Linked DNA regions of Roseiflexus sp. RS-1. The protein of the gene in region 2 interacts with the protein of the main gene of each other region in a pairwise test. Links are inferred from orthologs where the notes say so. Each region holds a gene or a part of one and is shown on either strand. Other genes may lie near its edges.

The links. Proteins that work in one complex are often made in the same cells at the same time.
Region 1: the proteins of ruvC (region 2) and ruvA interact in binary tests that used the Escherichia coli proteins (3 or more experiments, as listed by UniProt). The link is inferred for Roseiflexus sp. RS-1 from one-to-one orthologs.

The regions. Positions count from the first base shown.
Region 1 is NC_009523.1:4,716,229-4,722,164, reverse strand. Bases 1,205-4,170 are described here. They hold ruvA (Holliday junction branch migration protein RuvA), read left to right. Parts: upstream 1,205-2,373; coding sequence 2,374-2,967; downstream 2,968-4,170. Other genes in these bases: ROSERS_RS19455 (PAS domain S-box protein), read left to right, coding at 3,125-4,170; ROSERS_RS19465 (NUDIX domain-containing protein), read left to right, coding at 1,892-2,377; ROSERS_RS19470 (heavy metal translocating P-type ATPase), read left to right, coding at 1,205-1,845. Outside these bases: more of ROSERS_RS19470, read left to right, coding at 1-1,204; more of ROSERS_RS19455, read left to right, coding at 4,171-5,936. UniProt on the Escherichia coli protein: The RuvA-RuvB-RuvC complex processes Holliday junction (HJ) DNA during genetic recombination and DNA repair.
Region 2 is NC_009523.1:5,478,894-5,484,602, reverse strand. What follows is about bases 621-3,359. They hold ruvC (crossover junction endodeoxyribonuclease RuvC), read right to left. Parts: upstream 2,374-3,359; coding sequence 1,867-2,373; downstream 621-1,866. Other genes in these bases: ftsH (ATP-dependent zinc metalloprotease FtsH), read right to left, coding at 3,264-3,359; ROSERS_RS22470 (YebC/PmpR family DNA-binding transcriptional regulator), read right to left, coding at 2,377-3,144; ROSERS_RS22480 (enhanced serine sensitivity protein SseB C-terminal domain-containing protein), read left to right, coding at 982-1,749; ROSERS_RS22485 (bleomycin resistance protein), read left to right, coding at 621-895. Also shown: ROSERS_RS22490 (AraC family transcriptional regulator), read left to right, coding at 31-498; more of ROSERS_RS22485, read left to right, coding at 521-620; more of ftsH, read right to left, coding at 3,360-5,186; ROSERS_RS22460 (hypothetical protein), read right to left, coding at 5,489-5,709.

The DNA of each region.
Region 1 (5,936 bases), 760 kb from region 2 along the record:
GCGCTCATGCTCACCGGTCTGGCGGGGCATGTCTACTTCGAGACGGCAGCCGTCATCATCACCCTGATCCTGGTCGGCAAATATCTGGAAGCGCGTGCAAAGAGTCAGACCGGTGCGGCGATCAGGGCGCTGATCGGGTTGCAACCGAAGACGGCGCGCGTGGTGCGTGGCGGACAGGAAGTGGACATCCCTGCCGCCGATGTGCGTCGCGGCGAGATCGTCATCGTGCGTCCCGGCGAGAAGATACCGGTCGATGGGATTGTCATCTCCGGCGCGTCTGCGGTTGACGAAAGTATGATCACCGGGGAGAGCATGCCGGTGGAAAAGCGCGAAGGCGATACCGTCATCGGCGCGACGCTGAATCGCAGCGGGAGTTTCCAGATGCGCGCAACGCGCGTCGGCAAAGAGACGGCGCTGGCGCAGATCATTGCGCTGGTGCAGCAGGCGCAGGGAAGCCGCGCGCCGGTGCAGCGCCTGGTCGATCAGGTGTCTGCCGTCTTTGTGCCTGTTGTTCTGGTGATTGCGCTGGTCACATTTCTCGCCTGGTTCTTTATCGGCGGGACGGGCTTTACCCAGGCGATGATCTTTGCCGTGGCAGTGCTGGTGATTGCCTGCCCCTGCGCGCTGGGGCTGGCGACGCCGACTGCCATTATGGTGGGAGTAGGCACAGGCGCCGCGCACGGCATTCTGATCAAAAATGCCGAAAGCCTGGAGCGCGCCGGGAAGGTTCAGGCAGTTGCGCTCGATAAAACCGGAACGATCACGGTCGGAAAGCCGTCGGTTACCGACGTTCTACCGCTTTCGGGTGCGACGGTTGCCAGCAACGCACCGGCACTCCGATTGAATGCAAGTGATCGCCAGGAAACGCTGCGTCCGGTTCCGTTCAACCACGGCGCAGACCCGGCTTCGTTCGCCACCAACGGCGACCCTCTTCCGACAGACGATGCACAGCGCAACGATCTGCTGCGATGGGCGGCAAGCGCCGAGGTGCGCAGCGAACATCCGCTTGGCGAGGCAATCGTTCGTGCGGCACGGGAAGCCGGTATCCCGCTGGCTCAACCCCAACGCTTCGAAGCCGTTGCAGGGCAGGGAGTGATTGCCACCGTTGAAGGGCGCAGCGTGGCAGTCGGCAACCTGGCGCTTCTGCGCGAACGCGGCATCGATCCATCGACATTCGACAGCGACGTGACACGCCTGCAAGACGAGGGAAAAACCGTCATGCTCGTCGCCATCGATGGCGTGGTACAGGGGATCATTGCCGTCGCCGATACGATCAAGCCGACCTCGCACGCAGCAGTCGAGGCATTGCACCGTCAGGGGATTGATATGTGGCTGATCACCGGCGACAATCGCCGGACAGCGGAAGCGATCGCCCGTCAGGCAGGCATCGATCCGTCGCGGATCTACGCCGGGGTACGCCCGGAAGACAAGGCGCGCATCGTTCATGAATTACAGCAAGGACGCCGGATTGTGGCGATGGTTGGTGATGGCATCAACGACGCACCGGCGCTGGCGCAGGCTGATGTTGGCATTGCGATCGGCAGCGGCGCCGATGTGGCGATGGAGACTGCTGACATTACGCTTATGCACGGTGATCTGCGCGGTGTGGCGCAGGCAATCGATCTCAGCAAACGCACCTTGCGCACGATTCGCTGGAACCTGTTCTGGGCGTTCATATATAACATCGCCCTGATCCCGATTGCTGCCGGCGCGCTCTACCCGCTGACCGGGTGGCAACTGAGTCCCATGCTGGCTGCTGCCGCAATGGCGTGCAGTTCGGTCTTCGTGGTGACCAACTCGCTCAGGCTGCGGCGGGCGCTGGGGGTTGTAAGGGTTGAACGTTGAAGGATGGGAGAAGGCAAGTTCATTCTACGAGTAAGGAAAATACAGATTGACCCGCAACGCGGAATCGCTCATTCACCATCAACCGATCCATGCGGTTGGCGCAGTCGCCTACCGGTATGACGCGCGGAATCGTCTTCAAATCCTGTTGATCAAGAAACGTCGGGGCTACTGGACATTACCGAAGGGCAAGGTCGCTCCAACTGAAGACGATGCTTCTGCGTTGCTGCGCGAACTATGGGAAGAGACCGATCTAACGGGCGTCGTCGAGGATCAGGTGGCGCAGGTCATGTATATCACGCCACGACGACGGTTGCCACGGCGTAAAATTGTGACATACTATCTCGTGCAGGTGGCGCCGGACGCCATCGCCACACCAGGAGGGCGCTCCGGCGAGATCATTGAGCGTGTGCGCTGGGTTACCCCCGCGGCAGCGCTCCGCCGGGTCAAACGAAAGCGCATTCGTGACATCATCGCCTGCGCTCGAAATGTGCTGCGCAGGCGTTCGCAGAATCACGGAGCAGCAGATCGATGATCGCATCGATTCGCGGAATACTCATCGCAGTCGCAGCGGATCATGTCGTTGTGGAGACCGGCGGCATCGGATGGATGATCTACGCGCCGCGCCCGGTGATCGCTGCGCTTGGTGACATCGGCGCTACGGTACGCCTGTTCACCTATCTACTGGTGCGCGAAGATTCGCTCACCCTCTATGGCTTTGAAACTGTCGAACAACGGCAGTTATTCGAGACACTGCTCAGTGTGACCGGCGTTGGTCCACAGGCGGCGCTCAACCTTCTCTCGTCGGGAACCACCGATGAACTGCGGTTGGCGATTGCAACCGGCGATGTGACGCGGCTGGCGCGCACGCCGCGCATCGGCAAGAAACTGGCAGAGCGGTTGGTGCTGGAGTTGAAAGGGAAAATCAACGTCAAGGGGCTGCCGACCGGCGCCGCAGTCACTCCGGCAGTCGCGGCGGCGAACGCCGAGTTGAGCGAGGCGCTGATCAGTCTGGGATTTACCGACGCAGAAGCGGCAGCCGCGATTGCAGCGCTCCCATCGGACGCCCCGCCTGACCTTGAAGAGCGTGTGCGGCTGGCATTGCGCTATTTTAGCGCATCATAAAATGACCCTGGATGACGAGATGTCATCGTGTGACGCAGGACTGAAGAAGGATTGACCCTCCTTTCCGCGTTCGCTACAATACTCGACCGGATAACGAAACACGACAGTGCGCACGAAATCCAGACTGGAAATTCGTCACTCCACTCCGGGCACTGCAATGAATGCTGCTGATCCCCCGCAATCGACGCACGTTGTACGGCGCATCATACTCAGTTTCACCCTGACAATCGGCCTGATCGCCGTCATTGCATTGATCTCCTACGGCTGGACACAACTCCTCTTTGCCGCTGAACGGGAGCGTGTGGATCTGGTTGTCGCCAGCACGCGACAACACGCCCTGTCACAGCGTATCGCACTGTCGGCTGAGCGCCTGATGGATACGTCTGACCCGGAAGATACTGCCCGGGCGCGCGTGGCGCTGAGCGAAGCAATCGATGAGATGACGCAGCAGCATCAGAACCTGATCCGCGCTGTCGCATCGCTGCCGTCTGATGACCCACATGCACAGGCGATCCGTCGTCTCTATTTCGATCCGCCGACGGCGCTCGACGCGCGCGTGCAGGAGTATCTGGAGCATGCGCAGCGCCTGCACGACGATCAGAACCCGCAACGCTCCGATCTGCTGGCGATCCGGCAGGCAGCGCTGAACGATCTGCCGCACCTCTTCGACACGGCAACCCGTCTGTACAGCGACGAGCGTCGCACCCTTTTGTCCACAATGGATGCCATGCATGCCGTCGTCTTTGGCATCGTGCTGATAGTGCTGATGCTGGAAGGCGTCTTCATCGTGCGACCGATGGTGCGACAGACGCAGCAGTACATCGCGCAGCGCGACGAAAGTGAAGCGCGCCTGCGCGCGCGCGAAAAAGTGACGCGCGCCCTGTACGATATAACCTCAACCACGCAGATGGATCATCTTCAGAAGGTGCAGGCGTTGCTTGCCATGGGATGCGACTACTTCCGCATGACTACCGGCATGCTCACCCGGATCGACGGTGAAGAACTGGAGGTCGTTGCAGCGCATCAACCTCCTGAGCACCTGGCGCCCGGTCAGCGCTTTGCGCGCGCCGACAGTTACTGCACCGCCGTTCTGGAATCCTGCACGCCGGTTGGCATCAACCACGCCGGACAATCTGCCTGGCGCGATCATCGCTGCTACGCGCTTCAGCGCATGGAAGCATACATCGGCGCACCGGTGCGGATGCGGGGCGTGACGGTCGGCACCCTTTGCTTTGCCAGCGCCACATCCCGTCAGACGCCATTCACGGATGGAGACTACGATCTGATTCGCCTTATGGCGCAATGGATCGGTAGTGAACAAGAACGCTTGCAAACCGAAGCCGCGCTGCGCGAGAGCGAGGAGCGCTTCGCTCTGCTTGCAAGCGTCACCACCGAAGGGGTTATTATCAGTGAGCAGGGGATCATTGTTGACGCAAACGCGGCTGCCAGCACGCTGCTCGGTTGCCCGCTCGAACAACTGCGCGGCAGATCGGTGTTCGAATTCACAACTCCTGAAGGGCGAGAAAAAGTCGCTCACGCGCTTGCCACCGGCTATGATTGTCCCTATGAGGTGCTTGCCCGCCGCATTGATGGAACCCTCTTTCCCGCCGAGGTAACCGGACGGAACATCCCCTACCATGGACGGACGGCGCGCGTGACGACTATCCGCGACATGTCGCGGCAGCGTCTGGCGGAAGCCGCTCTGCGCGCCAGTGAAGAACGCTTCCGCCAGTTAGCAGAGAATGTCAACCAGGTCTTCTGGATCTGTACCCCGGCGCTTGATCAGATTCTGTATGTCAATCCAGCGTATGAACGCATCTGGGGACGATCCTGCGACAGTCTGTATGCGCAACCGGCGTCGTTGTTCGAGGCGATTGTTCTGGAGGATCGCGAGCGCGTTCTTGCACTCCACAATGCAGAATATCACCGTGGATACAGTATCGAATTCCAGATTCGGCGGGATGATGGTCAGCCACGCTGGATTCTGACCCGCGCTTTCCCGGTGATGAACGAAGCAGGGGTCATCTATCGCATTGCAGCTATCTCGGAGGATGTGACCGGGCGCAGGCAGGCGGAGGAAGAACTGCGTGCGACACTGGCAGCGCTCGAAGCGCAATACCAGGCAGCAGATCGCGCCCAGAGCGAGATGCGCGCAATTCTCGACGCTTCCAGCGAAGCGATCGCACTGCTGGCGCCTGATGGTACGTTCCTGACGGTCAATCGCCGTTTCTTCGACATGTTCGGCACGACCGCAGAACAGGCGCTCGGACATCGCCTGTCAGATATGCGCGCTGCCATCCGGTGGATCTTTGACGATGCCGACGAATTGTACGTTCGCATGTGCCACGCCCTTCAGGACACTCAGACTATCTTCCGCGAACGGGTGTCGCAGCGCAAACCACAGCAGCGCGAACTGGCGATCTTTTCTTCGCCGGTGTGGACGGCCAACCAGACGCACCTTGGACGCCTTTTCGTCTTTCGCGATGTCACGCACGAACGCGCTGTCGAGCGGATGAAATCTGAATTCGTGGCGATGGTGTCGCACGAGTTGCGCACACCGCTGACCTCGATCAAAGGGTATGTGGATATGCTGCTCGACGGCGATGCCGGACCGCTTGCCGATGAGCACCAGGAACTTCTGCGCATTGTCAAATCGAACGCCGATAGACTGCTGCTGCTGATCAACGATCTGCTCGACATGTCGCGGATCGAAGCAGGGAAACTGTCGCTCCACCGCATCCCGCTCGATCTCCGCCCGCTCATCCGACAGGTCGCCGCCACGATGCGACCACATCTCGACGCGAAACAGCAACGCCTGACCCTCGATCTGCCGGAGACTCCACCGGATGGTTCAGCTCCGCTCATCGCAGGCGATGCAGCGCGTTTCCATCAGATTCTGACCAATCTTCTCTCCAACGCAATCAAGTATACTCCTCCAAATGGCGAGATGACGATCCGCCTGACGGCAG
Region 2 (5,709 bases):
CAACCTCAATTTCAAGTATAGGAGAATTTGATGAATATTTATGTTGTACAACCTCTACACGTTACCATCCGAGACTTGCCACCGACAATGATTGTCTATACGTCTGTTCTTCTACAACAAATGAAAGGCAGTTATAACGACCAAATTCGAGATGGCTTTGAAAATATAAAAGATTGGGCTCGACAGCAAGGATACGACCCATCGGCGCTCAAGGTCATTGGAATTCCGAACATCAACGGCGCACAATTAATCGGTTATGAGTGCGCTTTGGAACTGGAAATCGCGCCCTTGAACACAGAAGATATTCACACCAAACAACTCCCAGGTGGGCGTTATGCAATTCTATCACTTGAGAAAGATTCGGCTACAATAGGAGAGACTATAAGACGTTTCTTTGCTGAGTATGTACCACAACATCAACTTACTGTCGATCTGCGACGCCCCAATTATGAGATCTACTATGAGCACGTTATGGACTTTTGCGTTCCGATTCAATGATTAGCAATCAAGACGGATAACCGTGCAACAAATCGCTCACAAGATGATGTTTAGATATGCCATACCAAAATTCCCCGCTTCTGATATACAGGCTTCGCTTGAATTTTACAAGAATAAAATGGGATTTACAGAAGTATTCGACTATGGCGATTATGCCGCCATCAAACGTGACGCAGTAGAGATCCATTTATGGGAATGTCAGGATAAGAATATTGCTGAAAACACTGCTTGTAGGGTGGCAGTCAGCGATATTGAATCTCTCTACGCAGAATACAAGCAAACGGGCGTTATACATCCACATGGAACTTTAGAAGAGAAGCCTTGGGGCGGCAAAGAGTTTGTTGCACTTGGTATCGATGGAAATGGATTATTCTTCTTTGAGTATAAGGGCAACTAGACTCAAACCAATGCCGCCCCACACCTACTGCACCCGACGCCTGCGGCACGGCTGAGCTCAGTGCTGTGAGGCACTGTTGAGGAACTATGTTTGAACCAGTCAACGATCTGGAAAGATCACTCATGCGCGCTGCGCTGAACCCATCTTACAGGCCACAGTTTTATCGTGATTTGTTGGAAGCAGACATTTTTATTATTAACTATGCTGAAAGCGATTCCGAGGAGCAAAACAACACCATGTCGGAAAGTTTTGAATTGAAAGTCCCCAAAATTGAAAGGAACGGACAGGCCTGGTTGCCTGTTTTTTCGTCTCTACAACGATTACAGGAATTTATTAGTTCTGAGACGGCATATGTAGTACTAAAAGGAAGAGATTTCTTCGAGCTTACCAGGGATGTCCATATTGTATTAAATCCTGATTCTGATTATGGAAAGGAATTCATTCCGCAAGAGATTGAGCGAATGTTAGACGGGTCTATTTTCCAGCCTGACCAAAGATACACTGCCCAGGAAGAGACTGCATTCCTCATTGGGCGGCCTGCTGTTTACCCTACCAGTCTGGTCAAAGCATTGTGCGAGTATTTTGCAAAAAACAAATTCGTAAATCGGGCATACCTGGTACAGTTCTACAATCCGAAAAGTGGTGAACCACCTCATTTGCTGATAGCCATTGACGCCAGTAGGGATTGGGAGAGAATTGTTGGTGATGCTGGGGTGATTAGCTCTGAAGTTATGGGAAAAGATGACATTGTTGATTTCATGCGTTTGGATGACTCTGATTTCTCTCAGCATATTATTAACTCGACACGACCTATCTACCAGAAATCTTTCCTGAAGAAACTGTTTGGGTATTGAGTCAACTGTGCCTGACACCATGATTGATTGGTTTTCGCGCAGGCGGTGGGGTAGAAGGTGAGCGCAGGGTTGTGCCAGGCTGGGTAGAGAAGGGCCATATCAGCGCCCGGCAGCAATCTACCGACCTTCCTCGATGCGCCGGATCATCGGTGCGGCGTAGGTGTGACAGATCGCAACCGCCACGGCATCAGCGGCGTCATCGGGGCGCGGAATGGCAGGGAGGCGGAGGGTCAGCCGAACCATCTCCTGCATCTGACGCTTATCGGCGCCGCCGTACCCCGCCAGCGCCTGTTTGACTTGCAGCGGCTTGTATTCGTACACGGGAATGCCTGCCTGGGCGAGGGTCAGGAGCACAACACCGCGCGCCTGCCCGACGGTCAGCGCGGTATTGACGTTCTTGCCGAAGAAGAGTTCTTCGATAGCAGCAGCGGCAGGGTGGTATTGTTCAATCAAATGGCGAAGTTCGTTGTAGAGCAGGAGCAACCGTTCTGCCTGCGACAATTCCGCCGATGTGGTCAACACGCCGCAATCGACCAGACGCAGCACTCCATCCGTTTCTTCAACGACGCCCCATCCCATCCGGGCGGTGCCAGGATCGATCCCGATTGTCCGCGTGGCAGTCACCCATTAACCCTGCACAAACTGTTCCGCCAGTTCGCTGGTGATATCCAGATTGCTGTAGACCTTCTGCACATCGTCGAGGTCTTCCAGTTTCTCGATCAGTTTCATCGCCTTGAGCGCATCGGCGGTATCAGGCTGCACCGTCGTTTTGGCGATCATGGTCTTTTCGGCGCCGGTCACCGGCAGCCCGGCGGCGATCAGGTGCTGACGCACTGCGGCGAGTTGTTTGAAATCGGTGTACACCTCAACGATATCGTCGTCGATCTGTACGTCTTCTGCGCCAGCGTCGATGGCAATCAGCATCACTTCATCTGGATCGAGGCGTTTGACCGACAGATCGATGGTGATCAGCCCTTTGGTTTCGAACATCCAGCTGACTGAACCTGGTTCGCCGGGGCTACCGCCATTCTTCGTCATGGTTGCGCGCACGTCAGAAGCGGTGCGGTTGCGATTATCGGTGGCGGCTTCGATTAAGAGCGCCACGCCGCCAGGGGCGTACCCTTCGTAGTAGATCTCTTCAATCGCAGCGGCATCGCTGCCACCTTTGCCCAGGCCGCGATCAATAGCGCGCTGAATGTTCTCCATCGGCATATTGGCGGCGCGCGCTTTATCAACTGCCAGGCGCAGGCGAAAATTTGCTTCGGGGTCGCCGCTGCCTCCCTCGCGCGTTGCAATCGTAATATCGCGCGCCAGTTTGGTGAAGAGTTGCCCGCGCCGCTGATCGAGCACGCTCTTCGTGCGCCGTATTGAGTGCCATTTCGAGTGACCAGACATAACCAGACTCTCCAGAACTGCCGCGTGTCAGAAAAAGCTATCTCATCGTTCTGGCATTATAGCATACAGAAACAAAACAGGGGAGGCATTGCCTCCCCTGTTGCTGCCTGGCGCGGTGGTTATGCCTGTGCAGACGGAACGTTCATGCCCGATGGCGTGGTCAGCATGCCGTTGCCGCCGTTCACCCGACTCTCGATCTCATCGATCTTCACCACACGGCTGAGCAATTCTCTCAGGCGTTCGCCATCGAGCGTTTCATACTCGATCAGCGCACTCGCCATATCGTTCAGCACCTCGCGGTTATGCGTCAGGATCAGGCGTGTGCGCTCATACGCTTCCGAAACGATGCGATGCACTTCATTATCGATCTCGCGCGCGACATCGTCGCTGTAGTTGCGTTGCTCGGTGATCTCTCGCCCGAGGAAGATCAGTTCCTCACGCTCACCGAACGCAATCGGACCGAGCTTCGGACTCATACCGTAGCGCGTCACCATTGCGCGGGCAATGCGCGTCACCTGCTGAATGTCACCTGCGGCGCCGGTCGAGACCTCATCAGGACCGAAGACGATCTCTTCCGCCACGCGCCCGCCGAGCGCCGACACGAGTTGTGCGGCGAACTGCGATGCGGTAGTGTAGCGAATGCTATCTTCTTCCGGCAGATAGAGCGTATACCCGCCAGCGCGTCCACGCGGCACGATCGTCACTTTCTGCACCGGGAAAGCTTTGGGCATACCAGCGGCGGCGATGGCGTGCCCCGATTCGTGGTATGCAGTCAGCAATTTCTCACGTTCGGTCAGCACCCGACTGCGGCGCTCCGGACCACCGAGCGCCACGCGCTCAATCGCGTCCTGCAACTCTGCCATGCCGATCTTCTTCTTCGAGCGGCGCGCCGCCAGGATTGCCGCCTCGTTCACTGCATTCGCCAGGTCCGCACCGGAGAAACCGGGGGTCTGACGCGCGATCACATCGAACTGCACATCATCGGCGAGCGGCTTGCCCTTGGTATGCACCTTGAGCACCTCGATGCGCCCTTTCACGTCCGGAGCATCGAGCACCACCTGGCGGTCGAAGCGACCGGGGCGCACCAGTGCCGGGTCGAGCACATCGGGGCGGTTCGTGGCTGCAATCACGATGACATTCGTATTCGTATCAAAGCCGTCCATCTCGACCAGAATCTGGTTGAGGGTCTGCTCACGCTCATCGTGGGAGCCGCCAAGCCCGGCGCCGCGCTGACGCCCGACGGCATCGATCTCGTCAATGAAGACGATGCAGGGGGCATTACGCTTCGCCTGGTCGAACAGGTCGCGCACACGGCTGGCGCCGACGCCGACGAACATCTCGACGAATTCTGAACCGGAGATCGAGAAGAACGGCACCCCGGCTTCACCGGCAACCGCGCGTGACAGGAGGGTCTTGCCGGTTCCTGGCGGACCTACCATCAGCACACCACGCGGAATACGCGCTCCAAGGGCGGCAAACTTGTCGGGAAACTTGAGAAACTCAACGACTTCTGTCAAATCCTGCTTGGCTTCTTCCTGACCGGCAACATCGGCAAATGTTACCGTCGGCTTATCGCCGGAAAACATCCGCGCCCGGCTCTTGCCGAACGAGAGCGCCTGATTGTTCGACCCCTGCGCCTGACGCATAAAGAAGATGAAGAAGCCGATCATCAGTAAGACTGGCAGCAGGAACGTGAAGACATTCAGCAGACCGCCCCATGCTGGCGCTGCGCGCACCTCGACGTTCACTGCGTCGAGCGGCACGCCTGCCTGCACAAGCAGCATCGTAATACTATCGTTCGACTCGATGCGTGACCGCACCTTAGCCCTGGTATCGCGGTACGTCACCAGGATTTCGGAGTTGCCCGACTGCGCTTCGATCTTCTCAACTCTGCCAGCTTTTGCATCGGCGAGCACCTGATAGATGCCGCGTTCCTCTTGCTGACCCTGCGCATTGTTGAAGTAATTGATGAACAGCGCCAACGCAGCAACAAGAATGATGAGGTAGACGAAACTATTTTTCAGCCAGCGATTATCACCCATAATCGTTCACGTTCTAGGAGCGCTGCTCCTGATTGATCTTGCGCGGCAAGAAAGCGAACACAACTCCACTGTGCCGGCCTCTTTCGACCTTCATTGGTGATATTATACCAGACGCCTTCAAGCCAGACAATGTAGCAAGATCACAATTTTCCCATCCGGCGTGCAGCCTGGCACAGTGGTTGATTACCCGGCGGATGGTTCTTCAGGATGCGCGGTTATGCGACCGACCGCCGTCTCAAGGCATGACGGATGGACGCGCTGTGTGGATGTATCGCGTGGACAGCAGGGAGATGCAGACGTCGTCAGGTCAACCATCCCAGGCGCAGCCATGCCAGAACGGCAAGATCACGCAACAGTAACAGGCGACGCACGGCAAAATATGTCAATCGGTACAGTCGCCCCCGGCGCACCGGATCGTAGTCGATCAGGACGATTCGATACTCTGGATCGCGGATCAGCACCAGGTTGTGCGATCGCAGCAGTGTGCGTTCAACCAGGAAACTCCAGAGGCGTTGCGGCAGGT